2 regions of the Polaromonas sp. CG_23.6 genome follow, and region 1 is predicted to be linked to the other one. Evidence: riboswitches for the same ligand, from Rfam matches in the RefSeq annotation. Region 1 holds a riboswitch; the other holds the start of a gene.

Region 1 (15,555 bases):
CGCTGGTGCCGTGGTTCCTGTGGGTTTTTGTCGCGCTGGTGGTGCTCAATTCCCTGGGCGGCGTGCCTGCCATCGTGCAGACCGGACTGAACGATGTGTCGCGCGCCTGCCTTGTGGTGGCGATTGCCGCGCTGGGCGTGAAAACATCCTTCATGCAACTGGCGCGTGCCGGCTGGAAGCCGTTTGCGCTGCTGTTGATCGAAACGGTGTGGATGGCTGCGTTTGTGCTGGCCGTCATCCTGCTGCGGCGTTGAGCAGCAAGTATTTTGTTTTGCATCCTTTATTGCCCAACCTGGCCAAGCCGGGTGTGAAAAACTGAAAACCCACCAGCGAAAGCTGCTGGGTTCGGGACTGAGCCGCAAAGACTCGAAATGTGGGGCAACGCAACAGTGACTGCAACGCGTCATCGCTGAAACTTACGGTCGATGAGGTAGCATTTTTTCATCAAGCCAGTTTGAAAAATTCAAAGATTGAAAGCGAACTCTCCGGTTCGGCAGGATATGTTGAGGTGTGGAGTCAAATCACCCGCAGCGAACTTCTCAGTGCGCGGCGGGTCTCATTCTTATCGTGGCAAATAAAGCTGCGCCAACACCACTCAGGAAAACACAGCCATGAATCTCTTGCGAACCTTTGTTGCCCTTGTTTTGTTTGCAACCCTTGGCGCCGCCAATGCTGCCGATGGACTGGTGGCCGTCAAAAGTCCCCATGATGCCAAAGTCACCATGGACAGGCTTGAACAAGTCGTGAAGCAACGCGGCCTGACCGTCTTCGCGCGTATCGATCACGCGGCTGGCGCTAAGAAGGTAGAAAAAACCCTGCGCCCCACCGAAGTGCTCATCTTCGGCAACGCGCAGGGAGGCACCCCGTTTATGGAGTGCGCGCAGACGGTTGGCATTGATCTGCCGCTCAAGGCATTGGTGTGGGAAGATGCCGCCGCTCAGGTCTGGGTCGGGTACAACGATCCCGCATTCATTGCCCAGCGCCATGGCGTGGCGCAGTGCCCTGTGGTCGAGAACCTGAGCAAGGCTCTTGGCGGCTTGGTTGGGGCGGCGGTTGCCAACTGAGGACAGCACTGGCATTCAGGCATTGACACGGCAAACTTGTGCTGTGTGATCAAGGTTTATTCGACCTGATAGAACGCAACCAAAGTTCGCAGACAGGCGCCTGAAATGCATTCTGTATGACTGCCAACTTCTGCTTGTGCATTACCCGTCTTGATCGCTCCTGAATTAATAGCTGCTTATGCATATTCTGATTGCGCCAGAGCAGGATTTGATGATTTTTTATACCTGATTGGAATCCTTGGAATGTGGTTGCCGCGTCGTTCCTGTCACGCTCGAAACGTCTCGAGTGCAGAGACTCTGATAGCCTCTGCTGTCTGGCTGTACGGACTGGTCCGCGCGGCGTTTCCCCTGAAAGCAGACGATGGAATTGAATCTGGAAATTGTCACCACGCCCTTGCGCCCGGCGGCCACGGTGGTCATGCTGCGCGATGCGCCGGCGGGGCTGGAGGTGTTCCTGATGAAACGCCACACCTTGTCCGATGTGCTGGGCGGCGCCTATGTATTTCCGGGCGGCAAGGTGGATGCGCTTGATGCCGAACTGGACATGGATGCGCATCTGGACCAGCCTTTGCAGGTACTGCATGCCGGCCTGAACGAAGCCGACATCAGCGAACGCACGGCGGGTGGGTTGTATGTGGCGGCCCTGCGGGAAGCGTTTGAGGAGTCGGGCATCTTGATGGCGCAAGGCATTGCATGCGAGGGCGTTGACTGCTCCCGGGCAGCGGCACTGCTGCGCGAAGGCCATGGGTTCAACGATGTGCTGGCGCAAATGGCGCTGCGCCTGCAGACCCGAAGCCTGGTGCCCTGGGCGCGCTGGGTCACGCCGACAGCGCCGTCGGTCACGAACAAGCGCTTTGACACCCGGTTTTTTGTGTCTGCCGTGCCCACCGGGCAGGTGGCGATTCACGACAACCATGAAACCACCGACAGCATCTGGCTTGCGCCGCGCACGGCGCTGGAACAGTACTGGGCCGGCCTGATCGCGCTGGCGCCGCCGCAGATCATGAGTCTCGCCCATCTGGCGCGCCACACCAGCGTGGACAGCGTGATGGCGCAAGCCCGCAGCCGCCTGCCCCCATTAATCCAGCCCGAGCCGTTCGATCTGGAGGGGAACCGGGTGATTTGTTATCCCGGCGATGTTCGCCACTCGGTCCGCGATCTGGCCATGCCGGGACCAACGCGGCTGTATTACCAAGCCCTTAACAAGCGTTTTGAGCCTGATGGTGGTTTTGACCGGCTGTTCGATTGACGCCGCCGCGTTGCGGCGCAAGGGTATAAACAGGCGATGACTTTTGAATCTTCCGTTGAATTGCCGCTGCAAGCGCAAGCGCTCCTGAGAACCGCCACCTGTTCCGAAACCCCTTGTGAGACGGGCGCCATGGTCTGGCACCACTGGGGCAAGGCGACGCGCCATCCGGCCCTGGCACCGCTGGTGTTGCTGCACGGCGGCAGTGGCAGCTGGATGCACTGGCTGCGCAATATTGACGCACTCGTCGATTCGGGCCGCTGGGTGCTGGTGCCCGATCTGCCGGGTTTTGGCGATTCGTCTGCGCCCCTGCACGGAACCGACGCCGATGCGCTTCCCGGTCTTGTCGAGCAGGGGCTGCAAAGCCTGTTGGGCGATGCAGCCTGCGACCTGGTCGGATTTTCATTTGGCGGCATGGTCGCCGGTTTTCTGGCGGCGCAGTATTCGGCACGTGTGGCGCGTCTGGTGCTGGTCGGCGCGCCCGGCTTGGGCATTGCGCCCGACACGCCGTTTCATTTGCGGGCCTGGCGCCATTTCAAGGACGCCGGCCAGCGTGACGCCATTCACCGTGGCAACCTGGCTGCGTTGATGCTGCACCACCCGACGTCGATCAGCGATCTGGCGCTGCGCCTGCATGTAGCCAACGTCTTGCGCGACCGCATGCAGGGTCGCAACCTGTCGCGCACCGATGTATTGGCCTGCACGCTGCCGCTGCTAAAGTGCCCGCTGCATGCCATCTACGGCCGTGAAGACGCGTTGTTCAAGGGGCAACTGGCGGCGGTGGAGACGGCTATGCGGCAAGCACCCCGTTTCAAAGCCTTCACCCTCATCGAAGAAGCCGGCCACTGGGTGCAGTTCGAGCGGACAGAAGCATTTGACGCCGCGCTCCTTGCCGCATTGAATGCAGCCTTGTAAGCCAAACGCAGCTTACTTTTCAATCGCCAGTAACTCGACTTCAAACGTCAGTGTGGCGTTGGGTGGCACCGCGCCGCCGGCGCCGCGATCACCATAGGCCGTGGCCGGTGGGCAGGTTAACGTCGCCTTGCCGCCAACCTTGATCTTTTGCATGCCTTCGGTCCAGCATGGCACCACACGGTTCAACGGGAACGAGGCCGGCTGGCCGCGTTTGATGGAGCTGTCAAATTCCTTGCCGTCGGCCAGCGTGCCGCGGTAATGCACCTTGACGGTGTCCGATGCCTTGGGCTGCGCGCCTGTGCCGTCTACCGTGTGGACGATCTTTACACCCGATGGCAGGGTTTCAGGCGGCGCCACGGCGAAGGCGCTGGTCGCAAAAGCGGCGAGGGCGAGCAGGGAGAAGTTTGATTTCATGGTTTTCCTGTGAATGATGGAGGGATTGAAATGGGGTTTAGCGCTGCCGTCACTACAGGTCCTTACCCCAAACTTCTCTCAAAGAGAGAAGGAGGAGTTGAGGCGTTAAGGCGTTAAGGCGTTCAGGCAGTGTGCAGTGCGCGTCAAGCGTAATCTGCAATCGGAATGCAGCTGCAGGACAAATTGCGGTCGCCGTAGACGTTGTCCACACGGCCCACCGGTGGCCAGTATTTCACCGCTTTCAGGCTGGCCAGCGGAAAGGCACCGGTTTCGCGTGAATAGGGCCGGTCCCAGTCCGCGCCCAGCAGGCTGGCGGCGGTGTGCGGTGCATGTTTCAGCGGGTTGTTGTCTTGTGGCCAGTGACCGTTTTCGACTTGGCGGATTTCTTCGCGGATAGCAACCATGGCATTGATGAAGCGGTCCAGTTCGGCCAGGGACTCGCTTTCGGTGGGTTCAACCATCAGCGTGCCGGGCACCGGGAAGCTGAGCGTTGGCGCATGAAAGCCGTAGTCCATCAGCCGCTTGGACACATCTTCGGCGGTCACGCCGCTGGTTTCCTTCAGCGGACGCAGGTCCAGGATGCATTCGTGCGCAACATGTTTGTTCTCGCTGGCATACAGCGTCGGATAATGGTCTTGCAGGCGGGCGCTGATGTAGTTGGCGCTCAAAATTGCCACTTCGGTCGCGCGCTTCAAGCCTTCGGGCCCCATCATGCGGCAGTACATCCAGCTGATTGGCAGCACCGCTGCATTGCCCAGCGGGGCAGCTGAAATCGCACCCACGCCGTTCACGGGCATGCCAGCCGTTGCATGGCCGGGCAGGTAGGGCACCAGGTCCGCCACAACGCAGACCGGGCCGACGCCGGGGCCGCCTCCGCCATGCGGAATGCAGAAGGTCTTGTGCAAATTGAGGTGGCTGACGTCGCCGCCGAACTCACCCGGTGCGGCGGTGCCGACGAGCGCATTCATGTTGGCGCCATCGACATAGACCCGGCCGCCGTGCGAATGCACCAGCTGGCAAAGCTCCTTGACATGCGTCTCGAACACACCGTGGGTGCTGGGGTAGGTGATCATCACGCAAGCCAATTTCTCGCTGTGCTTTTCGCACTTGGCCTTCAGGTCGGCCATGTCGACATTGCCCTGTGCATCACAGGCCGTGACCACCACGGTCATGCCGGCCATCTGGGCGCTGGCCGGGTTGGTGCCGTGGGCTGACGAGGGAATCAGGCAGATATTGCGGTGGCCCTGGCCATTCGCCTCAAGATAAGCCTTGATGACCAGCAGGCCGGCGTATTCACCCTGCGAGCCGGCGTTTGGCTGCAGGCTGATGCCGGCATACCCCGTGGCCTCGCACAGCCAGTCACGCAACTGCTGGTCGAGTTCGGCATAGCCCAGCAACTGGTCATGCGGCGCAAATGGATGGATGTTGGCGAATTCCGGCCAGGTGATGGGAATCATCTCGCTGGTGGCGTTCAGCTTCATGGTGCAGCTGCCCAGCGGGATCATGCTGCGGTCCAGCGCCAGGTCCTTGTCGCTGAGCTTGCGGATGTAGCGCAGCATGCTGGTTTCGCTGTGGTGGGTGTTGAACACCGGATGCGTCAAAAATTCGCTGGTGCGGCGCAGCGCAGCTGGAATCAGGGATTCGATGCCTTGCTCGAAACTGCTCACCACCGGCACAGTCTGGCCGGGCTGGGCGAAGAAAGACCAGAGCAGTTCAATGTCGCTGCGGCTGGTGGTTTCGTCCAGCGACACACCCAAGTGATTTTTCAAGCGAAATCTAAGGTTTGCGCACGACTGGCTTGCACGCTTAGCTATTGAATTAGTAGCATCACCGGTTTTGACGGTGACCGAGTCAAAGGCGCCTTTGTTGGTGATGTCAAAACCCATCTGGCGCAATCCATTCACAAAAATGGCGGTGTAAGTGGCCACACGTTCGGCAATGCGCTTCAAGCCCTGAGGGCCGTGGTAGACGGCGTACATGCTGGCTATGACCGCTGGCAGCACCTGTGCCGTGCAGATATTGGACGTGGCCTTTTCACGGCGGATGTGCTGTTCGCGGGTTTGCAGCGCCAGCCGGTAGGTCGGATGACCATGGGTATCGATGCTGACACCGACCAGGCGGCCCGGCAACGAGCGTTTGAATTCATCCCGACACGCCAGATAAGCAGCATGCGGGCCACCGTTGCCCATTGGCATGCCAAAGCGCTGGGTGCTGCCCAGCACGATGTCTGCATCCCATTCGCCCGGTGGTGTGAGCAGCGTCAGCGCCAGCAAATCGGCTGCGACGCACAAGGCTGCGCCATCGGCATGCGCTTGTCCCGCCAGCGGCCGAAGGTCATGAATGGCGCCGCTGGTGGCCGGGTACTGGGCCAGTACGCCGAAGTAATTGCCCTCTGCCATCAACTGCGGCACAGTGCGTGAAAGGGTGCTGACCTTGACCTCGATGCCCAGCGGTCGGGCGCGTGTCTGGATCACTTCGATGGTTTGCGGATGGCAGTCGCCAGCCACGATGAACACATTGCTTTTGCTCTTCACGCTGCGCTTGGCCAGCGTCATGGCTTCGGCGGCGGCAGTGGCTTCGTCGAGCATCGACGCATTGGCCATCGGCATGCCGGTCAGGTCGCAGACCATGGTCTGGAAGTTGATCAGCGCTTCCATGCGGCCCTGCGAAATCTCGGCCTGGTAGGGCGTGTAGGCGGTGTACCAGGCGGGGTTTTCCAGCACGTTACGCAGGATCACGCCCGGCGTGTAGGTGCCGTAATAACCCTGGCCGATGAAGCTCTTGAATACCTTGTTCTTGGCGGCCATGGCCTTGAGCTGCTTGAGCGCGGCCGCTTCAGACACCGGCGGCGGAATCGCCATGGCGCTGCTTCGGGCAATCGAGCGCGGCACGATGCCGTCAATCAGCGCCCGGAGCGAATCAGAGCCGACAACGCCGAGCATGTGGACTTCATCCGTTTCATCAATGCCGATGTGCCGGGCAATGAATTCGGCAGGGTTTTCAAGCGCGCCCAGCGGCGTGGCGGATGGCATCAGCATGTCAGGATTCCGTATCAGTCTTGATGAAAAATTCAGGCGGCAGAAAAGGCGGTGTAGCTGGTTTCATCCATCAGCGCGTCGAGCTGCGACGGGTCGGAGAGCTTGACCTTGAAGAACCAGCCGGCGCCCAGCGGGTCGGAATTGGCCAGTGACGGGTCATCACGCAGTGCTTCGTTCACTTCAACGACTTCGCCGCTGACCGGCATGTAGACATCCGCTGCCGCCTTGACTGACTCGACCACGCCAGCGGTGTCTTTTTGGGCAAATGTCGTGCCGACTTCCGGCAGCTCGACAAACACCACATCGCCTAGTGCGTCTTGCGCATGCACGGTGATGCCGACAGTGGCCATGTCGTCTTCAATCTTGAGCCATTCGTGGTCTTCGGTGTACTTGACGGTCATGCGGTTTCTCCGGGAGTTTGTATGAAAAAGGGAAGTGAACGAAAGAGATAGATGAATCAGCCACGGTGGTAGCGTGTGGGAACAAAGGGCGTGGTCGACACGTGCATGGGCACGGGTTTGCCGCGCACCATGGCAAACAACTCGGTGCCAACCACCGCATAGTCAGGATGCACATAGGCCAGCGCAATCGGCTGGTTCAGCGTGGGGCTGAGCAGGCCGCTGGTGACTTGGCCGATTGCCTGGCCGTCCATGTTTTCCAGCATGGCGGGTTCGCGGACCGGAACGCGCGTACTGGCCATCAAGGCAACTCGTTTACGGCTCAAACTGGCCGGTTCGGCCAGCTGCGCCAGGATTTTGTCTGCGCCCGGAAAGCCTCCGGCACGAGCGCCGCCGGTACGGCGAACTTTTTGAATCGCCCAGTTCAGGCTGGCTTCGACCGGCGTGGTCGTGGTGTCGATGTCGCTGCCATACAGGCACAGGCCGGCCTCTAAACGAAGTGAATTGCGCGCGCCCAGGCCAACAGGCTTGACTTCTGGCTGGGCCAGCAGGGTTCGAGCCAGGGTGTCGGCCTGCGCGGCGGGCACTGAAATCTCGAAACCGTCTTCCCCGGTGTAGCCGCTGCGGGTGATGAAGCAGTCGCAGCCCGCCACGGTGAACTCACCGCCGGTCATGAACACCAGCTTTTCAACGCCCGGCGACAGGCGTTGCAGAGCGTTCACGGCCAGCGGGCCTTGCAACGCCAGCAAGGCCATCTCGGGCATGGGGATGACTTCGCAGCGGCTGCCAATTTTTTCCTGGATATGGGCGATGTCGCCGGTCTTGCACGCGCCATTGACGATGACGAAGATATCGCCGCCATTCGCGTAGTCGCGGTTGAAGAACATCAGGTCGTCGATGATGCCGCCTTCTTCATTGAGCAGCAGGCCGTAGCGCTGTTTGCCCGCAGGCAGGTCGATCACATCGACCGGCATCAGGCTTTCCAGTGCGGCGGCGGCATCCGGGCCAACGAGCCGCAACTGCCCCATGTGCGACACGTCAAACAGACCGGCGCTGCTGCGGGTTTGCAGGTGTTCGGCCATCAGGCCGGCCGGGTATTGCACCGGCATGGAATAACCGGCAAACGGCACCATGCGGGCGCCAAGTTCCCTATGCAGGTCATGCAGCGGTGTGCTGAGCAAAGGGGCAGGGGCGGCAGACGGGTCGTGGGACATGGCGTTCTCCAAAGGGGCAAACATGATTCCGTGGCCAAACGCCACGGGCTGCCCCTTCTGTCCACTTTACCTGAGAGATTCGCCTGGCGATGCAGGGTTGCTCCTTCGGTGGACCGCCTTCAAAGCGGTCTCTCTCCAGTTGGGAACGCCCCTTGGCAGTTGATGCGCCTAGGGGCGGTTGCCAGTCCTTTTGCCTGAGCGTTCAGTCCACCATTGGGGGTGGCGCATGCGCCTTCGGCGGTTTTCTCTGGGAAAACTCTCTCCTGACGCTGCCAAGTGTAGCCGAGCAAAGCCGCTCTCTTGCGCGCTCCTTCAGGCTTTTCGGGGCTTTCCCAGGCTTCTATTTCGCGTACAACAGGTCACGCAAACCCAGCGACAACTGCGGCACGTAGGTGATCACCAGCAGGCACGCCAGAATCACCAGCACGAAAGGAATCAGGTGACGGATGATGCGGTCCAGGGAGACCTTTGCCACCGTGCAGGCGGCAAACAGGTTCACGCCAAAGGGCGGGGTGATCATGCCCAGCGCCAGATTGACCACCATGACCATGCCGAAATGCACCGGGTCGATGCCGAAGTGCATGGCCACAGGTGCCAAAATCGGCGCCAGCACAATGATTGCGGCGCTGGTTTCAATGAACATGCCAATGAAAAACAGCGCAACATTCACCCCGAGCAGAAACAGCGCGGGTGACTGCAGCACAGCCTCGAGCCAGTGGCCAATCGCGTCAGGCACACCAGCACGTGTGATCAGAAAGGCAAACAGCCCGGCGTTGGCAATGATGAACATGATCACGGCGCTGGACAACACCGACTTGCGCAGCACCACGATCAAACTGGCCAGGCTGATTTCCCGGTAAATCACCACGCCCACCACCAGTGCATAAAACACCGCGACGGCTGCTGCTTCGGTTGGCGTGAAAATGCCACCGTAAATACCGCCCAGGATGATGACCGGCATCAGCAACGCCCAGCCAGCCTGCCAGCTTGCCTTGAAAAAACCGAGTCGCCCGTCGCCGTCGTTCTTGCCCCAGCCTTTGAAGCGGCAATACACGTAGACAAAAATCATCAGCGACAAGCTGATGAAGATGCCCGGCCCTATGCCAGCGACGAAAAGTTCGCCAATCGAGACCTCGGCGCTCACGCCATACAGGATCAGCGGAATCGACGGTGGAATGATGACACCCAACTCGGCACTGGTCGCCTGCAGGGCTGCGGCATAGGTTGTCGGATAGCCATGCTTCACCAGTGCCGGAATCAAAATGGCGCCAACGGCAAAGGTGGTTGCCACCGACGAGCCTGAAACCGCTGCAAAAATCATGCAGGTGAGCACGCAGGTCATCGGCAGGCCGCCCTGTACGCCGCCCACGATGCTTTTTGCAAACTCCACCAGCCGGCGCGAAATGCCGCCGGTTTCCATCAGATTGCCTGCCAGGATGAAGAAGGGAATGGCAGCCAACGGAAATTTGTTGATTGCAGAAAACATTTCCTTGACCGAAATCAGCATGTTGGCATTGGTCGCCTGAATGCCCAGAACCGACGCAAGTCCGATGGAAACGGCAACGGAAATGGTCAATGCAAAGCACAGCACCATGGTCGTCAGCATGACGGCGGTCATTGGGCTGTTTCCAGTTCTTGGCGTTGTGGATCGATCAGGTTGCCAATGATTCCCATCACGCAAAAGAGCCCGCCAACCGGCATGGCCACATATCCCCAGAACATTGAAATGGATTCAAGCCCGGCCATCGACTGAACGCGACCGCGCAGCGAATAGTCCCAGCCCCACCAGATGATGACACCGATCAGGGCCAGCGCCGCAAGGCAGACCGCCCAGTCGAGCACACGCTTGATCCGGGGTGGGCTCCAGCGATAAAGCACATCGACACTGACCATCGCCCCTTGGCGAAAAGCCGCCGGGATACCCATGAAAACCATCCAGATCAGACTCAGCCTGATCAGGATTTCGCTCCATTCTGCGGGTTGCTCCAATACAAAACGGGTCACGATCTGGAACATTCCCAGCGACGAGGCAATGACCAGCATCAGGCATGCCACCAGCATGGAAAATCCGGTCGTCCAGCGTTCGACGGTTAAAAAGGCGTGTTTCATGAAATGACACCGATATTTAAAGAAAACGCCCGTTAGCGCAATAGCTACGGGCATATCAAGCTACCGAAAACGTAGCAAAAAAGATATTGGCTTATTTGTAGTTTCGAATTTTGTCGAGCGCAACCTTGCCGAATTGCTTTTCGAACTCGGCGTTCACCGGTGCCAGTGCGGCCACGAACTTGGCCTTGTCAATCGTGTCAATCACGGTCACTCCCTTGGCGCGCAGGTCGGCTACGCCCTTGGCATCGTCTTCGTCCACCCGGGCGCGATTGGCCTTGGTTCCTTCTTTGGCGGCATCAAGAAAGGCTTGCTTGTCGGCTGCGCTGAGTTCGTCGAACTGCGCCTTGTTCATCACGAAGATGCAAGGCGAATAAACGTGGCCCGTCAAGGTCAAGTGCTTTTGCACCTGATCAAACTTGGCTGAAATGATGACCGACAGAGGATTTTCCTGTCCATCTACGGTGCCCTGCTGAAGTGCAGTGAACACTTCGGGAAAGGCCATAGGTGTGGGAATGATGCCAAAGCCCTTGTAGGCAGCAATATGCACCGGGTTTTCCATGGTGCGCATTTTCAAACCTTTGAGATCTTCAGGTGTCTTGACGTCGCGCTTGCTGTTGGTCATGTGGCGAAAGCCGTTTTCGGCCCAGGCGAGTGCCTTGAAGCCTTTGGCATCGAATTTGGTCAGCAAGTCCTGGCCAATTGGTCCGTCGAGCACGGCACGTGCATGGGCCTTGTCCCGGAAGAGAAACGGTACATCCAGGATTTTGGTTTCAGGAACAAAGTTGGGAATGGGGCCCGACGACGAGAATGCCAATGCCTGCGTCCCCAGCTGTACCGCTTCAATCGACTCCCGCTCGCCGCCCAAAGCACCGTTGTAGAAGGTCTGAACCTTATATCTTCCTGCCGTGCGCTTTTCAACCTCCTTGGCAAAAGTGTCTATCGCCACACCTTGGTGTGAGTTCTGAGCTGTTGAGATGCTGATCCGCATGGTGGTCTGTGCAGTGGCCGAAGCCATGAATCCCAGGCCCAGGCTCAGGCAAATGAGAAGTTTCGAAAGCTTCATGCTGTCTCCGGAAAGTAATTGCGATAAAAATTATGGATTAGGGCAAAGCGCCGTAAACATTTTGATTATTGCTGCTGACAGCGGTCGAACGTGCGCGGGTTTTCGCTTAAAAATCAGATAATTTCAGGGCTTGGCAGGTCGTTCATGCTCTGAATAGGGATGTTTTTACGGGTTGCTTGGATCCATCTGCAGATTTTGGATGACAAGCAACGCGGACAATGACGGAGAAGCTTCCTGAATTTTTCACAGCATGCTTGATGACTTGTAAATTGTTGTATATCCTGCGTGAACGCTTGATATAAAGTAGCTTTAGGCTTCGCATTCCATCGATGCAATCGGTAGCGCAAACGACAAAACGTATTCAGGGAGAATAAAAAAATGCAAAGTCATACGGTGCCCGTGTCTGGTAATTCCAGCCACTATCTCAGGCTGATTGAAAGTGCAACTGCTATCCGGCGTCATATCGACTTGCTTCATTGGTTGCAGGGCGATGTGCAACAGTGCATGCCGCACGAAATCCTGCTGGCAGGATGGGGAAACTTTCAGGAAGGGTCCATCCGACACGACATTGTGTCCAAGTTGCCAGGTGTGCGGTCTTACGCCGTGGGTACGGATGGCCTTCCTTTCCTAATGGGAAAATTTCACGAAAGTTGGGTTTTTGGAGGCCGCCAACCAAGCTCACTTGACTTTCGCAATTTCGAATATCTGTTGGGTAATGCCAGTTTGCCTGGATCTTTCAGCAGTGCGTTACGCAGCATGCGATCAGGAATGATTCACGGTATGCGCGATGAGCGTGGGCAGTGTGAGTGCCTATATGTACTTTTAAGCAGCCAGAAAATTTCACCAGAGCCAACCAGCACCGCCATGAAGGTGCTGATGCCCGTAATTGACAGCGCATTGCGTCAGATCTCTCAACTTCCACAACAGCAAAAACCGTTTTCGAAATCACTACGTGCGGGACAAGACGAAGTCTTTGGTTTGAGTGATCGCGAAATCCAGATCATGGATTGGGTTGCCATGGGAAAAACAAATTCCGAAATAGGTACTATATTGAATATTAGTGGATTTACTGTAAAAAATCATATGCAAAGAATTTTCCAGAAATTGAATGTATTTAACCGTGCGCAAGCTGTTTCAAAAATAAACGGGGTGACATTCAATGGTTGAAATTACCAGGGAAAAGTCGGCAGCTGTATGGAAAAACAATCTGGATTCACGATCAAGTCTGGGGCGAAGCTATTTTTTTAGAATAGTCGAAAGTATTCTTGATCCAATTATTTTAATTTCATCACTCTGGATTTTGGCATTTAATTTCGAAGGTGCAATCAATCCGCCGTATCTAATTCTTTCAGTAGTTGTTTTTTCTCTGACATTCCCAGGCGCTGCACGGTTACGGCTTTCTGTAGAGCGTTTAATTTTTAATATACTACTTAACTGGTTATGGATAGCCGGAATCTTGATTCTCGTCGGATTTGCAACCGATTATATCTATAGATTCCCGACATTTTTAATAATTAATTGGTTGTGGATTGTTCCAATCGCCCAGATTGTTGGAAACCTGACCTTGGGAGCAGCAAGCACAAAATTATTGAAAATGCAAGGACCTGCACAACGGGTCGTTATTGTGGGCATGAATAACCAAGGTGTATCGCTGGCTGAAAACATTGGGGATGCAGCGTATTCAGGAATGGAGCTGCGGGGATTTTTCGATGATCGCAGCGAAGTGCGACGTCACCAACAGGACAAATACAAGCTTTTGGGAAAGATAGATGATCTTGCCGGTTATGTAAAGAAGCACAGAATTCAAAACATATATCTATCCTTGCCAATGATTGCCCGTCCCCGTGTTCTGCAAATCCTTGACGATCTCAAGGACACCACTGCGTCTATCTACTTTGTACCAGACATGTTTATAACTGACTTGATTCAAGGAAGAAGCGGATCTGTCTGTGGTGTGAATGTGATTTCAGTGTGTGACACACCCTTTAGAGGTTTTAATGGGATATTGAAACGTACAAGCGACATTTTGCTTTCTCTGATAATTCTTCTCCTTGTTTCGCCCATCATGGTTTTTATTGCCATCATGGTCAAAATGGGATCGTCAGGACCCGCTATATTCAAGCAGCGTCGCTATGGGCTTGATGGCGAACAGATACTGGTTTACAAATTTCGGTCGATGGCGGTGGTTGAGGATGGTGGAATCATTCAACAAGCGAAAAAAAATGATCAAAGGATTACTAAATTCGGGGCGCTTCTTAGAAAAACGTCGTTGGACGAACTGCCTCAATTTTTTAACGTGTTGCAAGGTCGAATGAGTATTGTGGGTCCGCGACCACACGCAGTAGCACATAACGAAATGTACAGAACTTTGATAAAGGGATATATGGTGCGGCATAAAGTCAAGCCAGGAATCACTGGTTGGGCTCAGGTAAATGGTTACCGTGGAGAAACCGATACATTGGATAAAATGCAGGCACGGATCGATTACGATCTCGATTATTTAAGAAATTGGTCCTTGCTGCTTGACCTGTTCATTGTAGTGAAGACTGTTCGTTTGGTATTTAAAGATAGCGCAGCGTATTAAAATTTATCAATGGGGCAAAAGAACTATTGCAAAACAGCTAAAATATATTATATAATTGAAAATATTACAATAATGTAATATTTAGATCGCATTTGGCTTTTTGAAGTTGCTTAATTTTTGAAAAAGGATTTCCACAATGTTGCTTCGTAAATTGCTAGTGATGAATTTGGCCTTGGCTGGGGTGATTTCTTTAAACGTGCATGCAGATGAACTTGATACGCTTCAGTTCAGAGTGGGTCAAACGTGGCAATATGACAGCAATATATTCCGGTTGTCGGATGCAGTGTCAGGTCCTCGTTCAGACCACTTTGGTGTTACCACCTTAGGTGCGAAGATTGACAAGAGTTACGGACTGCAGCGTTTCGAGTTGGATGTTAATGCGAATCGGTATACATATAAAAATTTTTCGACACTTGACTTCACCGCTGTTAACTACGCGGCAGCATGGCGCTGGAGTCTTACGCCATCGTTCTACGGAAATTTCACAACAGATCGTCAGGAATATACTGATAACACAGCGAATTTCCTAAATCAGAATCAAAATCAAGATCAACTTAACCGACGCACGGATAGATTGACTTTATTGGACGCTGAATATGCTGTAGATGGTCCATGGCGCATTGTCGGGGGTGTATTCGAGAGAAGCAGTTCAAACAGTCAGCCTCTCACATTTGAAGGTGATTCAAAAATACGAGGAGTCGAAGCTGGCGCACGATATGTTTTTGCATCGGATAGCTCATTGGCATACCGGCTCAAGCAAGGAAGCGGTGAATACCCAAATCGGATTCTTTCTTCTGTGTTTGCAAGTGATTTCAAAGATCGCGAGCATGAATTCAAGCTCCTATGGCCTATCACTGGAAAAACTACGATTCAATCACGTCTATCATATTTTGATCGAAAACATGAAGGGCTTGAAGTAAGAGACTTTTCTGGATTTATCGGACAACTTGAGGCCACTTGGAAGCCAACTGGAAAAACCAGTATTAATGGCGGAATTGCAAGAGACTTGGGTGATTATCAAACAAATAACATAAGTTATTATCAGGGCAATCGATTTTTTATAGCACCAACCTGGAAGCCTACAGAAAAAACTTCTCTTAAGTTTCGCTATGACCATGGTGTCAGAAATTATAGAGGTCCGTTAACTGGATTTGTATCAACTGATCGACGCGATACGACTAATCTGAGTGTCTTGGGCTTTGAATGGAATGTAATTCGTTCTTTAAAGTTGACAACATCAGTATTTTCTGATCGACGAAAATCTAACGAATCTGGTGCTGATTATAAAAGCCACGGTATAAACTTTAGTGTTCTCGCCAGTTTTTAAATTGTATTGTGATACGAATATACATTCTCCCATAATAAAATTTTGATAATTCTTGCCTGATCTTATTAGGCAAGAATAAATTTTATGGGAATTTCAACTTTCTTGTGTTGCTTGCTGTTGCATTTTATAACGTTAATTTTTTTAATTAGCGTGCACCATATCGATGATGAAAGCCTATATAAC
Region 2 (15,555 bases), 720 kb from region 1:
GCACATGCGTCAGCACATCGTCCATGACGCTATAACTTTGATAGCTGCTTGCGCCCGTCACACCTGCGCCAGAGGCCGATTTTGCATAAAATCGCTGGATTTTCGCACCTTCCATGACCGAAGCGTTGTCTGAATAGGCCACCACCGTGTGCTGCGGGTTGAGCTTCTCGGTGTTGCGGATCATGCCGAACAGGCTTTTGTCCTGGAGCGCACCATCAATCGTGAAATCGGCGTTGAAAATCTTGTGCCGGCAATGCTCGCTGTTGGCCTGCGCAAACATCATCAGCTCGACATCGGTCGGGTTGCGCTGCAACTGGGTAAAGGCCTGGACCAAATAGCCAATCTCGTCTTCAGCCAGTGCCAGGCCGAACTCGCTGTTGGCCTGCTGCAGCGCGGCTTTTCCGCCCTGCAGTACGTCAATGGTCTGCAACGGCGCACCCTGCAGCTCGGTGAACAAGCCCGCTTCTGCGTGGGCACGGTCGGCAACCACGCTTTCCGTCATGCGGTCGTGAAGCAACGCGGCGACCTGATCGTGCTGGGATTCCGTCAGTGCCGATTTGCTGAAAAAGCCGGATTTCAGGCTCAGCCGGTATTCGGTGATGCGCTCGATACGCCGCACGTCCAAGCCGCAGTTGTGCGCGATGTCAGTGGCTTTCGACGCCCACGGCGACACCGTGCCGAAGCGCGGAGACACGATGAACAACACGTTGTCGGCGGCATTTGCGGCGGGCTGTGCGCACGGTTCGCCGTAGCTGAGCAAGGCCGCCAGCCGGTTTTTCAGGTCCGGCGAAGGAGTCGCTTCGGTGGCGACCAGATGCACAAACCGGGCGCTGATGCCGACGATCTTGTCGTGGATGGCTTGCAGCCGGGGCAGAAGTTGCTGGACGCGAAAATCGCTCAGGGCGCTGATGCCGTGGGCGTCGCCCTCAAAAGTCGTCAGGTGCAGGGTCACGGTACGGGTGGCCTTTTGGATAAAAGTGGTGGAGGGCAGCCAGCAAGCTGTTTTTGTCGAATATGAAGCCTTTTGCTGGAAATAACTTCCCGGCAAAAGGCCAGAATCTGCGCAGTTCGCGTCAAACGGCAATTTTATCAGCGCACCGGCCGCGCTTTGATGCACCGTCAAAAGCCTTGCTGCCCGTTGAAAAGCACGCAACAGACGCCAGTGGGATAATTCCTCCATGAGTATTACTTACAAAGATGCAGCCGGTATCGAAGGCGTGCGCGTGGCGGGCAGACTGGCCGGCGAGTTGCTGGACTATCTGACCCCTTTCATCAAGCCCGGTGTGACGACCAACGAAATCAACCAGCTGGCGCACGACTACATGGTCGACGTGCAAGGAACTGTCCCGGCCACGCTCGGCTATGGCCCGCCCAGCTATCCGCCCTACCCCAAGTCGCTGTGCACCTCGATCAATCATCAGGTGTGCCATGGCGTTCCGAACGACAAGCCGCTGAAAAAGGGCGACATCGTCAATGTGGACGTCACTGGCATCAAGGACGGCTGGCACGGCGACAGCAGCCGCATGTTCCTGATCGGCGAATGCTCGATTGCCGCCAAGCGCCTGTGCCAGGTCACCTACGACGCCATGTGGAAGGGCATCATGTGCGTGCGTCCCGGCGCCCACTTGGGCGACATCGGCCACGCCATCCAGACGTTTGCCGAAAAGCAGGGTTACTCGGTCGTGCGCGAGTTCTGCGGCCACGGCATCGGCACCAAGTTCCATGAAGACCCGCAGGTGCTGCATTACGGCCGCCCGGGCACGCTTGACGAACTCAAGCCCGGCATGGTGTTCACCATCGAGCCGATGATCAACATCGGCAAGCGCGACATCAAGGATGGTCCGGAAAAAGACGGCTGGAGCATCGTGACGCGCGACCATTCGCTGTCGGCGCAATGGGAACACATGGTGCTGGTCACCGAGACCGGTTACGAAGTGCTGACGCTGTCGGCCGGCAGCCCGCCAATTCCGGATTTCGTGCCGCAGCTGTCGCGCGAAACAACCGCCGCCTGATCCCGGCCTCCCTGACGGGACTGCCTTCTTCGATTCTTTCAAGGTCAGGCCCCGCCATCATGACTGAACTGGCTCCCTTTCGTGAACAATACAGTGTTGGCAAGGCGGTTGTTCTGGCCGCGCTGGCGGGCAGCGGTGCCTCGACCCGGGGCATCCATGGACTGCTGCAAAAGCTGAGCCAGCTGACCGACACCACCCTGCGGCGCCTGTGGCAACAAGCCGAATTTCCGCGGGATGCCTGCCTGATCGCGGTCGGCGGTTTTGGCCGGGGCGAATTGTTTCCGCATTCCGATGTCGATGTACTTCTGCTGCTGCCCGACGACGCGATCGATGTTGAAAATAACCCGGCGCTCAAGGCGAAGGTCGAAGACTTTATCAGCAGCTGCTGGGACTGCGGGCTGCAGATTGGCTCCAGTGTTCGCACGGCGGCCCACTGCGTCGAGGAAGCGGCCAAGGACGTCACCGTGCAGACCTCGCTGCTTGAAATGCGTCTGGTGACTGGCGGGGCCGATTGCTACCAGCGCCTGCAGGCGCAGCTTGACGCAATTCTTGACCCCAAGGCGTTTTTTATCGCCAAGACGCTGGAAATGCGCCAGCGCCACAACAAGTTTGACAACACACCCTACGCGCTGGAGCCCAATTGCAAGGAATCGCCCGGCGGGCTGCGCGACCTGCAGGTGGTGCTGTGGGTGGCCCGCGCTGCAGGCCTGGGGAAATCCTGGGACGAGCTGGCCAGAAACGGGCTGATCTCAAGCTTTGAAGTCCGGCAGATCAAGGCCAACGAGGCCTTGCTGAGCCTGATACGGGCGCGTCTGCACATCATTGCCCGTCGGCGCGAAGACCGCCTGGTGTTTGACCTGCAGACAACAGTGGCCGAATCTTTCGGCTATCACACACAGCCTGGCAACCGAAGCGAACGCCTGCCTGCACTGGATGCGGCTCAGGTGGCCCTGCCGCTGGACAGGGCCGTGTCACCCCGGGGCGGACGGGCGGCCAGACGCCCGCCGGCGCGCCCCAGCGAAGCGCTGATGCGCCGCTATTACTGGACGGCCAAGGCGGTCACCCAGCTGAACCAGATATTGCTGCTCAATATCGAGGAGCATCTCAGCCCCTGCAACTATCCGCTGCGCCCGCTCAATGCGCGCTTTCTGGACAAGGCCGGCATGCTCGAAGTGGCCAGTGACGACCTTTACCTGCGGGAGCCTCACGCCATCCTGGAAACCTTCCTGCTGTTCGAAACCCATGTCGGCATCCGGGGCTTGTCGGCACGCACCTTGCGCGCGCTCTACAACGCCCGCGGCATGATGAATGCGAAATTTCGCACCGACCCGGTGAACCGGGCGACTTTCCTGCGCATCCTGCAGCAGGGCCAAGGCATCACCCACGCCATGCGGCTGATGAACCAGACCTCGGTGCTGGGCCGTTATCTGTGGGTGTTTCGGGGCATCGTCGGGCAGATGCAGCACGACCTGTTCCACGTCTACACCGTCGACCAGCACATCCTGATGGTGCTGCGCAACATGCGGCGTTTTTTCATGGCCGAGCATTCGCATGAATACCCGATGTGCTCGCAACTGGCCGCAGGCTGGGACAAGCCGTGGATTCTGTACATCGCCGCGCTGTTCCACGACATTGCCAAGGGGCGCGGCGGCGACCACTCCGAGCTGGGCCGCAAGGATGTGCGCACTTTCTGCCGTCAGCACGGCATTGCCGCCGAGGACACCCGGCTGATCGAGTTCCTGGTGGGCGAACACCTGAGCATGAGCCGCACGGCCCAGAAGGAGGACCTGAGCAACCCGGAGGTCATCGCCACATTTGCCAAGCGGGTCGGAAACGAACGCTACCTGACCGCCCTCTACCTGCTCACGGTGGCCGATATTCGCGGTACCAGTCCGAAAGTATGGAATGCCTGGAAGGGCAAGCTGCTGGAAGACCTGTATCGCTACACACTGCGCGTGCTGGGCGGACGCGCGCCCGATGCCGCCGCCGAGATCGAGGCCCGCAAGCGCGGCGCACTGACGCTTTTGGCACTGCACGCCGAGCCCTTCCAGGCCTACAAGGCGCTCTGGGACACGCTGGACGTGAGCTATTTCATGCGCCACGAAGCCGCCGACATTGCCTGGCATGCCCGGCACCTGTCGCGCCACATCGGCAAGGCCGTGGTGACAGTGCGCGTGCGCCAGTCGGCAACCGGCGAAGGCATGCAGGTGCTGGTCTACACGCCCGATGCGCCAGACCTGTTCGTGCGCATCTGCGGCTTCTTTGACAAATCCGACTTCAGCATCCTGGACGCCAAGGTGCACACCACCAACAACGGCTTTGCCCTGGACACATTCCAGGTCACCAGCGAGCTGCTGGAAGAGCACTACCGCGAACTGGCCACCATGGTGGAGGTGAACCTGGGCCGCATTCTGGAAGAAAAAGGCCCGCTGCCGCCACCCAGCAAAGGCCGGGTGTCGCGCCGCGTCAAAAGCTTTCCGGTGACCCCACGCGTCGATTTGCGGCCGGATGAAAAAGCCCAGCGGTGGTTACTCAGCGTGTCGGCCAGCGACCGGGTCGGCTTGCTTTACCTGATTGCACGCGTGCTGGCCAATCACCACATCAACGTCAAGCTGGCCAAGGTGACAACGCTGGGCGAACGGGTCGAAGACACTTTTTTGATCGACGGACCTGAACTGCAGCACAACAAAGCGCAGATTGCGATTGAAACCGAGTTGCTCAAGGCCTTGAGCGAATAAGATTCAGCACGCATCTTTGTCGTATCTTGACAAAGATGCCGCAAAATCTGAAAAAGTTTGTTGATCTAGCCGGATAGCTGATAAATTACCATCATTGCCGCTCTCATTGAGAACGGCATGCATCAATCGGCGCTTAGCCTGCTTGATGCCGGAAGAGTCTGTGGTACGGCTAACGCAGTACCCGGCGCCGAAGGAGCAACCACCCCGGAAACTCTCAGGCCAAAGGACCGGCATCACTATTGATCTCTGAAGAGTTGCCGCAGGCTACGTCATGCGGTGCACCGAAGGAGCAAACCAGCCCTGCCACAAGCGAAGGCCGGTGAATCTCTCAGGTCCAGAACAGAGGGGGTGTCCGCAGCACATTTGCGCGCGGGCTCAACCCCTTGACGTTGCTGGAGACTTTCATGAAAAAAATCGCAGTCATTGGTGGTGGCATCACCGGCGTGACCACAGCCTACGCACTGGCCAAGCGCGGCTTTTCTGTCACTTTGTTCGAAAAGCACCGTTATGCCGCCATGGAAACCTCGTTTGCCAATGGCGGCCAGCTTTCCGCGTCCAACGCAGAGGTGTGGAACCACTGGTCAACGCTGCTCAAGGGCCTGAAGTGGATGCTCAAGAGCGATGCCCCGCTGCTGGTCAGTCCCAAACCCAGCTGGCACAAAATATCGTGGTTTGCCGAGTTCATTGCAAACATTCCCAACTATCGAAGCAACACCATAGAAACCACGCGCCTGGCCATCGCGGCGCGCAAGCATCTGCTGGGCTGGGCCGAACAGGAGGGCATAGACTTTGACCTGAAAAAAGAAGGCATTCTTCACATTTACCGCGACAAGGCCAGCTTTGACCACGCAGGCAAGGTTTCCAAGTTGCTGGCCGAAGGCGGTCTGCCACGCCGCGCCGTCACCCCTGAAGAGATGCGCGTCCTCGAGCCGACGCTGGCCGGCAAGTATTACGGCGGCTATTTCACCGAAAGCGACTCGACCGGCGATATCCACCGCTTCACCAAGGGCCTGGCCGAAGCCGCCGTACGACTGGGTGTGACATGCCTCTATGACCAAGACGTAAAAAGCGTGACGGCAGACGCAACCCAGGCCTGCGTGACGGTGGGTCATGGCGCCCAGGAAACCCGCGCGGTCTTTGACGGCGTGGTGGTCTGTGCCGGCACCGCCAGCCGCGCGCTGGCTGCCTCGCTGGGCGACCGCGTGAACATCTACCCGGTCAAGGGCTATTCCATCACCGTCAACCTGCAAGACGCGCAAAGTCAGGCGGCAGCCCCCGTGGTCAGTTTGCTGGACGATGAAACCAAGCTGGTCACCAGCCGCCTGGGCCTTGACCGTTTCCGGGTGGCCGGCACAGCCGAGTTCAACGGATACAACCGTGACATTCGTGCCGACCGCATCAAGCCCCTGGTGGACTGGGTGCAGCGCTGCTTTCCCGGCATCAACACCCAGAGCGTCATACCTTGGGCGGGTTTGCGGCCCATGATGCCCAACATGCTGCCACGCGTTGGCCGTGGGCGCTCGCCCTGCGTTTTTTACAATACCGGACACGGTCACCTCGGCTGGACGCTGTCAGCCATCACCGCCGAGATGGTGGGTGATGTGGTGAGCGAAGCCTTCAAACCAACGAGCTTGCTGCAAGGCAACCCTGTCGCGGCCTGAAAACTCAAGGCCCATGCGCCAGCTGACATTTGGCGCTGACGGCTTGCCTGGGTGCGGCAGCGATTCACTGGCATTGCCAGCCGCCCTCAAAACCACGAGACCTTGCCGTGACAGGCAAGGTTGTTCATCAATAACCGCCATGGGCGGGTGCTTTCGTTCGCCTCAATAACTACTATATGGAGACAAAATCTTGGAAACCCTGACATCGATCGTCACAGCGATCAACAACTTCGTCTGGGGACCGCCCATGCTGGTGCTGGTTCTTGGCACTGGCCTTTTTCTTCAACTCCGGCTCAAGCTGATGCCGATTTTGCGCATCGTCACCGGGTTTCGCATGGTCTGGAAAGGCCGCAAGCCCGAGTCGGGCGCCAAAGGCGAAATCACCCCTTACGCCGCCTTGATGACCGCGCTGGCCGCGACTGTAGGAACAGGCAACATTGCGGGCGTTGCCACAGCCATTGCCATTGGCGGGCCGGGCGCGCTATTCTGGATGTGGATGACGGCGCTGGTCGGCATGGCCACCAAGTACGCCGAGGTGTTGCTGTCGGTGCACTTTCGTGAAACCAATGCCCATGGTGAACACATGGGCGGGCCCATGTTTGCCATCAAGAACGGCTTGGGTCAACGCTGGGCCTGGCTGGGTGCTGCCTTTGCCCTGTTTGGCGGTCTGGCCGGTTTTGGCATTGGCAACATGGTGCAGTCCAACAGCATTGCTGCCGTACTAACCGCCAGCTTTGGCATCTCGCCCTGGGTGTCGGGCGTGGTGTTGATGGTACTGACGGGCTTTGTGCTGCTGGGAGGGGTCAAGCGCATTGGCGCGGTGGCTGAAAAACTGGTACCGGCCATGTGCATCGGCTACGTCGTTGCCTCGCTGATTGTGCTGGGCATGTACGCCGACCAGATTCCGGCAGCCTTTGCATTGATCTTCAAGTACGCCTTCACGCCCTTGTCGGCTACTGGCGGCTTTGCGGGCGCCACCATCATGCTGGCCATGCGCTATGGCGTGGCGCGCGGCATTTTCTCCAATGAAGCCGGATTGGGAACGGCCGGCATCGCGCAGGCCGCTGGCCAGACCAAAAGCGCCGCCGAATCCGGCCTCGTCGGCATGATGGGCACCTTTATCGACACCATTGTTGTCTGCACGATGACCGGCCTGGTGCTCATCATCACCGGGGCCTGGAACAGCGGACTGACCGGGGCCGAGTTGACATCGAGTGCTTTTGCCACGGCCTTTCCGGGTTTTGGCCAATACCTGCTGGCCATTGCGTTGGCAGTGTTTGCCTTCACCACCATTCTGGGCTGGGCCTATTACGGTGAAAAATGCTGGGCTTACTTGTTCGGCAGCAAGGTCGAAGTGCCTTACCGCGTGTTGTGGACGCTGTTTGTGATGGTAGGCGCGGTCACGCACCTGGACTTTGTCTGGCTGCTGGCCGACACCCTGAACGCTTTCATGGCTTTTCCCAACCTGGTGTCACTGGTGCTGCTCTCGCCGGTGGTGAGCAAGGTCACCAACGACTACTTTGCAGACAAAACCAACGCGGGAACATTGCGCTAAAAAGATCTCGGGGCCCATAAGGACAACCGGCACAGGACGCGGCTGGATTAGTCGTCGTCGGACGCGTCCTGGCCGGGAAACAGCACCTCCGTGTAGCCAAACTGGCTCAGGTCCCGAATGCGCATAGGGTACAGCTTGCCGATCAGGTGGTCGCATTCATGCTGCACCACGCGCGCATGAAAGCCGTCCACTGTGCGGTCAATGGGGTCTCCATACTGGTCGAAGCCGGTATAGCGGATATGCGAGAAACGGGGCACCATGCCGCGCAGGCCAGGCACCGACAGACAGCCTTCCCAGTCGCTCTCTTCCTCCACGCCCAGCGGCATGATGACCGGATTGACCAGCACGGTACGCGGCACGACCGGCGCATCGGGGTAGCGCGGGTTCAGCTGGTCGCTGCCAAAAATCACCACCTGCAGGTTTTCACCGATCTGTGGCGCGGCCAGGCCAGCACCATTCACCGACTGCATGGTGTAGAACATGTCAGAGATCAGCAGATGCAGCGCATCAGTGTCGAAGGCTGCCACGGGTTGGGCAATGCGCAAAAGCCGCGCATCGCCCATTTTGAGAATTTCACGAATGGTCATGCAAGCAAGCATAGCGGCTGGCGGCACATTGCGCCCATGCGCTCAAAACAATGTCACGAATGACGGGCACGCTTTTAGCCATGTCCTACTGCCTGCGGCTTATGCTCAATGACACAGCTGGCATGCTGTTACGTTTATGGATAAGCAGGAGCAAACCAAGAAACCACAATTTCATCAAGTGCCCGGCCGCAGGAGCACTTTGGTCCAGCCATCCTTGCGCTCATCGAAATTCTTGTAGGCTTCAGGCGCTTGGTCCAGCGGCAACTCATGCGAAACGATAAACGATGGCTTGGCCTTGCCAGCCTCGATCAAGTCGCGCAACGGACGGTTATAGGCCTTGACATTGGCCTGTCCCGTGCCTATCTTTTGGCCTTTCATCCAGAACTGGCCAAAGTCAAATGCCAGTTGCCCCTGCTTTGCCAGATCGTCCTTGGCGCCCGGGTCTTGAGCAATAAAGACGCCAACCACGCCGATGCCACCGGTCGCCCGCACTGTTTTCACAAGGTTGTTCATGGTCAGGTTAGGTACTTCGTTGCGATGCTTGTCGCAACACTGGTAGCCCACGCACTCGCACCCACGGTCAGCACCCTGGCCTTTCGTCAGCGCCAGAATCTGGTCGACGCATGAACCGTCGGAGTCGTCGATGGGAATAGCGCCGGCTTTCTCTGCCAAAGCCAGGCGGTCCTTATGCGTATCGACCACCATGATCTTGCCGGCACCCTTGATCGCCGCAGAATACGCGGCCATCAGGCCGACCGGTCCCGCGCCGTAGATGACCACTGACTCGCCCGGTCGAACACCAGCCAGCTCGGTGGCGTGGTAACCGGTCGGAAAGATGTCGGACAGCATCACATAGTCATTTTCCTTCTCCTGCGCGTCGGGCGGCAACTTCAGGCAGTTGAAGTCGGCATAGGGAACACGCAGGTATTCAGCCTGACCACCGCTGTACGGGCCCATGCCGGCAAATCCATATGCCGCGCCTGCCGTTCCCGGGTTGGCGGTGAGGCAAAAACCGGTTAAGCCACGCTCGCAATTCTTGCAAAAGCCGCAGCCAATGTTGAACGGCAGGCAGACCCGGTCGCCGATTTTGATCCGATCGACCGCGTTGCCCACTTCAACCACTTCGCCAAGATTTTCGTGCCCCAGGATACGGCCAGTCTCCATATCGGTACGGCCTTCATACATGTGCAGGTCAGAACCGCAAATGTTGGTCACGGTGATCCTGACCAGCACATCGGTGGGTCGTTCGATTTTGGCATCGGGCACCTCCTTGACGCGGACGTCGCGCGGACCTTGATAGACGAGTGCTTTCATGGTGGGTTTCCTTTGAAGTTGCCGATTGAAATTGTGTTTGCAGCAACACCGAGAGGTGAAGCACAAGTTGACAACCTTAGTGGCCGTGCCTTCAGCCGCTTGTAAGCGAGCACCAGAGGATCTCGTAAGTCCCCAACCGGCAAAGTACTTCGCGCACGCCGCTTCTCCATTGAAAATTTTTAATGAAAACAACCGCCAACGTAATAAAGATGGATGCAAGCAGCTGCATTTTTAATAGCAGCAAAGCGAAGCGCCGAATTACGCATGCGGTTAATCCAACCGACAAGAAAATTTGAAGCCAGCTTCAATCTGGCAGCCCATGCAGCAGCGCCATCAAGTCCTCCTGATCAATCACTGCGACGCCCAGCGCCTCGGCCTTGATCAGCTTGCTGCCCGCTTCAAGACCAGCCACAACGTAATCGGTCTTCTTGCTGACGGAGCCGGCCACCTTGCCGCCGGCCAGCTCGATCATGTCCTTGGCCTCGTCACGGCTCAGGTCCGGCAAGGTTCCGGTGATCACAAAGGTCTTGCCCGACAGCGGCTTGACTGCCAGCGCCACGGGTTCGCTTTCTTCCCAGGTCACGCCACAGGCACGCAGTTGCTCGACCACTTCACGGTTGTGCGGCTGGTCAAAGAAGGTGTGGATGCTTTTGGCCACGATGGGACCGACATCGTCCACTTCCAGCAACTGCGCTTCAGTCGCATCCATGATGCGGTCCAGCTGGCAAAAATGGCGGGCCAGCGCCTTGGCTGTTGCCTCTCCGACATGCCGGATGCCCAGGCCGAAGACAAAACGCGGCAGGGTGGTGTGCTTGGACTTTTCCAGTGCCGCCACCAGGTTGTTGGCCGACTTCTCTGCCATGCGTTCCAGGCTGGCCAGTGACGCAAAACCCAGCTTGTACAAGTCAGGCAGCGTGCGGATGACGCCCGCATCAACCAGTTGCTCGACCAGCTTGTCGCCCAGGCCTTCAACCTCGACAGCCCGCTTGTGGGCGAAATGCAGGATGGCTTCCTTGCGCTGGGCGGCGCAGAACAGGCCACCGGTGCAGCGGTAATCGGCCTCACCCTCTTCCCGGACGGCCTCTGAGCCGCAGACCGGGCACTGGCGCGGCATGGTGAACTGCGTCGCGTCCGGTACGCGCTTGTCAAGCAGCACGCTGACCACCTCGGGAATCACGTCGCCGGCACGCCGAACGATGACCGTGTCGCCCAGCCGCACATCCTTGCGCCGCGCCTCGTCCTCGTTGTGCAGCGTGGCGTTGGTGACGGTCACGCCACCGACAAACACCGGCGCTAATTTTGCAACCGGCGTCAGCTTGCCGGTGCGCCCGACCTGGATGTCGATCGCCAGCACGGTGGTCAGCTGCTCTTGCGCCGGGTATTTGTGCGCCACCGCCCAGCGCGGCTCACGGCTGACAAAACCCATCCGGCGTTGCAGCGCCAGGCTGTTGACCTTGTAGACCACGCCGTCAATGTCATACGGCAAGCGATCCCGCTCTTTGCGAACAGTGTCGTGAAACGCTATTAATTCAGTAGCGCCTTGCGCAAGCCGGGTCTGCGCTGCGACCGGAAAACCCCATGATTTCAGGGTTTGCAGCAGCGCGTAATGGGTTTCGAATGCCGGGCCATCTTGTTCGGGCGGCGTGACTTCCCCCACACCATAGGCGAAAAAGCTCAGTCGCCGCTCCGCCGCAATCGCCGGGTCGAGCTGGCGCACGCCGCCCGCCGCGGCATTGCGCGGGTTGGCAAATGTTTTTTCGCCCTTCGCGCCTTTGGCGATTTTTTCACGCTGACGCTCGTTCAGTGCCTCAAATTCACCCCGGCGCATATAGACTTCGCCGCGCACTTCCATCACGGGCGGTGCGCCGGAGGGCAGCCTAAGGGGAATCTGCCGAATGGTGCGGATGTTTTGCGTCACGTCCTCGCCCATCTCGCCGTCGCCTCGCGTGGCGGCCTGCACCAGCACACCGTGTTCATAGCGCAGGCTCATGGCCAGGCCGTCGAACTTGAGTTCGGCCACGTACTCGACCGGTGGGTCGGATTCCGTCAACCCCAGTTCCTTGCGCACCCGGTTGTCAAAATTCCGGGCACCGCTGGCCTCGGTGTCGGTTTCGGTGCGGATGCTGAGCATGGCAATCCGGTGGCGCACCGTGGCGAACTGGCCAAGGGCTTTGCCACCGACCCGCTGCGTGGGCGAATCCGGACTTTGCAAATCAGGATGCGCCGCTTCCAGCGCCTGCAGTTCCCGGAACAACCGGTCGTATTCACTGTCCGGAATACTGGGTTCGTCAAGCACATAGTAACGGTGCGCGTGAAGGTCGAGTTCGGCGCGCAGGCCGGCGATGCGTTCGGACGCTGACACGGCTTCGAGTGCCGCAGGCACGGGTATTGGCTGGGCAAACAGGTCAGGAGTGGCCATGGGAATATCGGGAAGCTTCAAAAAATCGGCCGCCTGAGGCAGCCGGAAAATGGATGCAGAAATCAGGATTTCACGAAAACAACCGCCGGCCCAGCACCGAGCCGGCCGACAGTTCGCGCGCATCCATGCGGTCGTACAACGCCTCCAGGTCGGCATGGATCGCTTCCATTGCCTCGGGCCTGACCAAAATCGTGTTGTCATCGATGATCACGCCGTCCATGCTGCCCGCCAGCGCAATCGCCACTTCGCACATGCGGGCAAAAGGCCGTTCCGAACGCAGCACCTGCGGCACATCCAGCGAAAGCGTCACTTCATACAAGGCCGTCTGTTCGGGGTCCTCGGCCTGTGCGGCCTGCGAGTCAAAGCTCAGGCCCAGGATCGGGCCAGGGCCGGTCTGGCTGGCCGGCAAAAGCATGCGGCCAGGCGTGGAGGCGGGCATGAATCCCTGGCCGGCCGCGCATTGCTGCACATAGCCCGGGCTCCAGGCGGTTTTCACGGCGCGCAGCTTGAAGCTCAACTGCGCATCGTGCGCGCCGGCAAACTGGTCAAGTTCCCGGGCACGGGCCACCTCGCTCTGCATTTCGGCAAACTCGACTTCCCCACCAATCGCATCGACAAAAGCCTGCGTCTTCATGACAAATTCGGAGTATTCGATGGCGTTCAGCGCGCCGGTGCGGTTGGCCAGCTGGACGCCGCATTGAAAAGCGCTGTAGCGATGGCCAGCAGCAGGAATTTCCCATTCGCGGCTGTCCTCACGCAGGCCCTCAATGGCAAAAGGCTTGCTGCCCACACGGCGCGTGGTTGGCATGGCAGCCAGCGCGGCTTCGCCAGAAACCGGGGATTCCAGCGTGACCGATGCGATGGCGTCGATCAAAATGTCGAGCACCGGTTTTCTCTCGGGCGTGGTGAGCTGCGTCAGCGCCGCCAGGACGGCATCGGTGTCAAAGCTGGGTTCCTGCCGTTCCGGCAATCCATCGACATCGTCCATCTGGAAATAATTCTCCTGGCCAGGCGCTGGCGCGGGTTCGATGTCGGATACTGGCTTGGCCGTGGCCTGCTTGGGCAGGTTCTTGCGGGCAGACCAGGCGCCATGGGCAACGATGCCCACCAGGACCAGGCTGCCACCGACCGCCAGACTTATTTGTAATGTGCTCATGATGTTTGATGGGTTCAGGCTATTTCGGCAAGTCCCAGGGCGGCCTGCATGTCGACGGCGACGATGCGGGAAACGCCCTGCTCCTGCATGGTCACGCCAATCAATTGCTCGGCCATTTCCATGGCGATCTTGTTGTGGCTGATGAATAAAAACTGGGTTTGCTTGCTCATGCTGGACACGAGTTTGGCATACCGTTCGGTGTTGGCATCGTCGAGCGGCGCATCGACCTCGTCGAGCAGGCAAAACGGCGCCGGGTTGAGCTGGAAAATCGCGAACACCAGCGCAATCGCGGTCAGCGCCTTTTCACCGCCCGAGAGCAGGTGGATGGTCTGGTTTTTCTTGCCCGGCGGCTGCGCCATGACCTGCACGCCGGCGTCCAGGATTTCCTCGCCGGTCATCACCAGCCGGGCATTGCCGCCGCCGAACAGCTCGGGGAACATGCGGCCAAAGTGGCCATTGACGGCGTCAAACGTGCTGGAGAGCAAATCGCGCGTTTCCATGTCGATCTTGCGAATCGCGTCTTCCAGCGTCGCCATGGCCTCGTTCAGGTCGGCCGACTGCGCATCGAGGAACTGCTTGCGTTCCCGGGCAATGCCCAGTTCGTCGAGCGCGGCCAGGTTCACCGCGCCCAGCGCGTGGATGTCGCGCTGGATGCGGTCGATTTCGCCCTGCAGCCCGCTGATGCGCACATTGCCGGACTCGATGGACGCCTGGACCGCCTGAAGATCGGCCTGCGCGTCAAGCAGCAGCTGGGCATATTGCTCGAAACCCAGCCGCGCGGCTTGCTCTTTGAGCTGGAATTCGGTGATGCGCTGGCGCAGCGGATCGAGTTCGCGCTCCAGAGCGGCGCGGCGCTCGTCGCTGCTGCGCAGCCGGTGCGTCAGGTCGTCGTACTGGCTGCGCTGGGCCAGCAACTCGGCGTCGCGCGCGACCTTGGCATTCAGCGCATCCTGAAGCCCGCCCTGCGCTGCGGCATCGCTCAGCCGCGCCAGTTCATCCTGGGCACGGCCTTCTTCGGCGGCAATCGACGACGCCTGGGCGGCGGCAATGGCGATGGAGCGCGCCAGTTCCTCGCGCCGCGATGCCAGGGTGCGCAGCGCAAACTGCGCTTCCTGCAGCTGGCGCTCCAGCGTGCGCTGCTGCTCGCGCGATTCGGCCCGCCGGCGCTCGGCAGCAATCACCCGGTCTTCCAGCTGGGCGTGGCGCTCCTGGCTGTCGGCCAGTTGCATGTCGAGTTCTTCAAACCGGCCTTCGGCAGTGATCTTGCGCTCCTGCAACTCCTCAAGCTGGGGTTCGATTTCGGCCATGTCGGCCTGGAGCTGCTGGCTGCGCGCGCGCGCCTGCTCGGCCAGTTGCGTCAAGCGCAGCACCTCGACCTGCAGCGCATGGCTCTGGTTCTGGCCCTCGCCCGCTTCGCGCCGGGCCGTTGCCAGGCGCTGGCTGGCGTCCAGATAGCTGGCTTCGGCACGCGCCAGCGCCGCCCGGGCTTCCTCGCTGATCAGCAATTGCGCACGCAGGCTTTTTTCCAGGTTGTCGATCTCCTGCGCACGCGCCAGCAAGCCGGCCTGCTCTGAATCGGGCGCATAAAAACTCACGCTGTGCCTTGTGATGGCATGGCCGCCCATGACGTAGATCGTCTCGCCCGGCTCCAGCCGTTCGCGCGCGGCCAGGGCGTCGTCCAGCGTCGGCGCGGTGAAGCAGCCGTCCAGCCAGTCGTCCAGCAGCGCCGACAGCCCGGCATCGTTCAGCCGAAGCAGGTCGGCCAATGGCTTGAGAAGCCCTGCCGGCCGGGCGCGGCCTGGCACGCCGGCCTGCGGCGGCGTGTAGAACGACAGCTTGGCGGGCGGCCCCTGCGCCTGGCCGCGCGCGTCGGTGCCGGCAAAACCGCGCACGATGTCGAGCCGGCTGACTTCCAGCGCGCCCAGGCGCTCGCGCAGCGCCGCTTCCAGCGCGTTTTCCCAGCCCTGCTCGATGTAAAGGCGGCTCCACAGGCCCTGCAGATTTTCAAGCCCGTGCCGGGCCAGCCAAGGCCTGAGCTTGCCGTCGGTCCTGACTTTTTCCTGCAGCGCCTTGAGCGCCTCCAGCTTCGCCGACAGCTCGGCGCGCCTGGCCG

What was found. Region 1 has a riboswitch for glycine ahead of gcvT (glycine cleavage system aminomethyltransferase GcvT). Riboswitches for the same ligand answer to the same signal wherever they lie in the genome.
Region 2: it holds a riboswitch for glycine, as region 1 does, so the genes downstream of both, H4V98_RS10295 (D-amino acid dehydrogenase) here and gcvT (glycine cleavage system aminomethyltransferase GcvT) in region 1, are expected to answer to the same signal.

The regions. Positions count from the first base shown of each region.
Region 1 is NZ_JARXUY010000001.1:2,886,935-2,902,489, reverse strand. Features, by position in the region: gene H4V98_RS13710 (putative sulfate exporter family transporter) at 1-254, shown strand, start outside; gene H4V98_RS13705 (DUF302 domain-containing protein) at 612-1,064, shown strand; gene H4V98_RS13700 (NUDIX hydrolase) at 1,426-2,313, shown strand; gene H4V98_RS13695 (alpha/beta fold hydrolase) at 2,350-3,225, shown strand; gene H4V98_RS13690 (FKBP-type peptidyl-prolyl cis-trans isomerase) at 3,238-3,639, opposite strand; gene gcvP (aminomethyl-transferring glycine dehydrogenase) at 3,783-6,677, opposite strand; gene gcvH (glycine cleavage system protein GcvH) at 6,710-7,078, opposite strand; gene gcvT (glycine cleavage system aminomethyltransferase GcvT) at 7,135-8,289, opposite strand; glycine riboswitch at 8,337-8,438, opposite strand; glycine riboswitch at 8,462-8,565, opposite strand; gene H4V98_RS13670 (TRAP transporter large permease) at 8,630-9,907, opposite strand; gene H4V98_RS13665 (TRAP transporter small permease) at 9,904-10,398, opposite strand; gene H4V98_RS13660 (TRAP transporter substrate-binding protein) at 10,490-11,461, opposite strand; gene epsA (XrtB/PEP-CTERM-associated transcriptional regulator EpsA) at 11,840-12,628, shown strand; gene H4V98_RS13650 (undecaprenyl-phosphate glucose phosphotransferase) at 12,621-14,045, shown strand; gene epsL (XrtB/PEP-CTERM-associated polysaccharide biosynthesis outer membrane protein EpsL) at 14,182-15,372, shown strand.
Region 2 is NZ_JARXUY010000001.1:2,171,237-2,186,791, reverse strand. Features, by position in the region: gene purL (phosphoribosylformylglycinamidine synthase) at 1-952, opposite strand, end outside; gene map (type I methionyl aminopeptidase) at 1,179-2,012, shown strand; gene H4V98_RS10300 ([protein-PII] uridylyltransferase) at 2,072-4,750, shown strand; glycine riboswitch at 4,890-4,990, shown strand; gene H4V98_RS10295 (D-amino acid dehydrogenase) at 5,155-6,411, shown strand; gene H4V98_RS10290 (sodium:alanine symporter family protein) at 6,602-7,966, shown strand; gene def (peptide deformylase) at 8,014-8,553, opposite strand; gene H4V98_RS10280 (glutathione-independent formaldehyde dehydrogenase) at 8,728-9,867, opposite strand; gene ligA (NAD-dependent DNA ligase LigA) at 10,172-12,286, opposite strand; gene H4V98_RS10270 (cell division protein ZipA C-terminal FtsZ-binding domain-containing protein) at 12,357-13,442, opposite strand; gene smc (chromosome segregation protein SMC) at 13,457-15,555, opposite strand, start outside.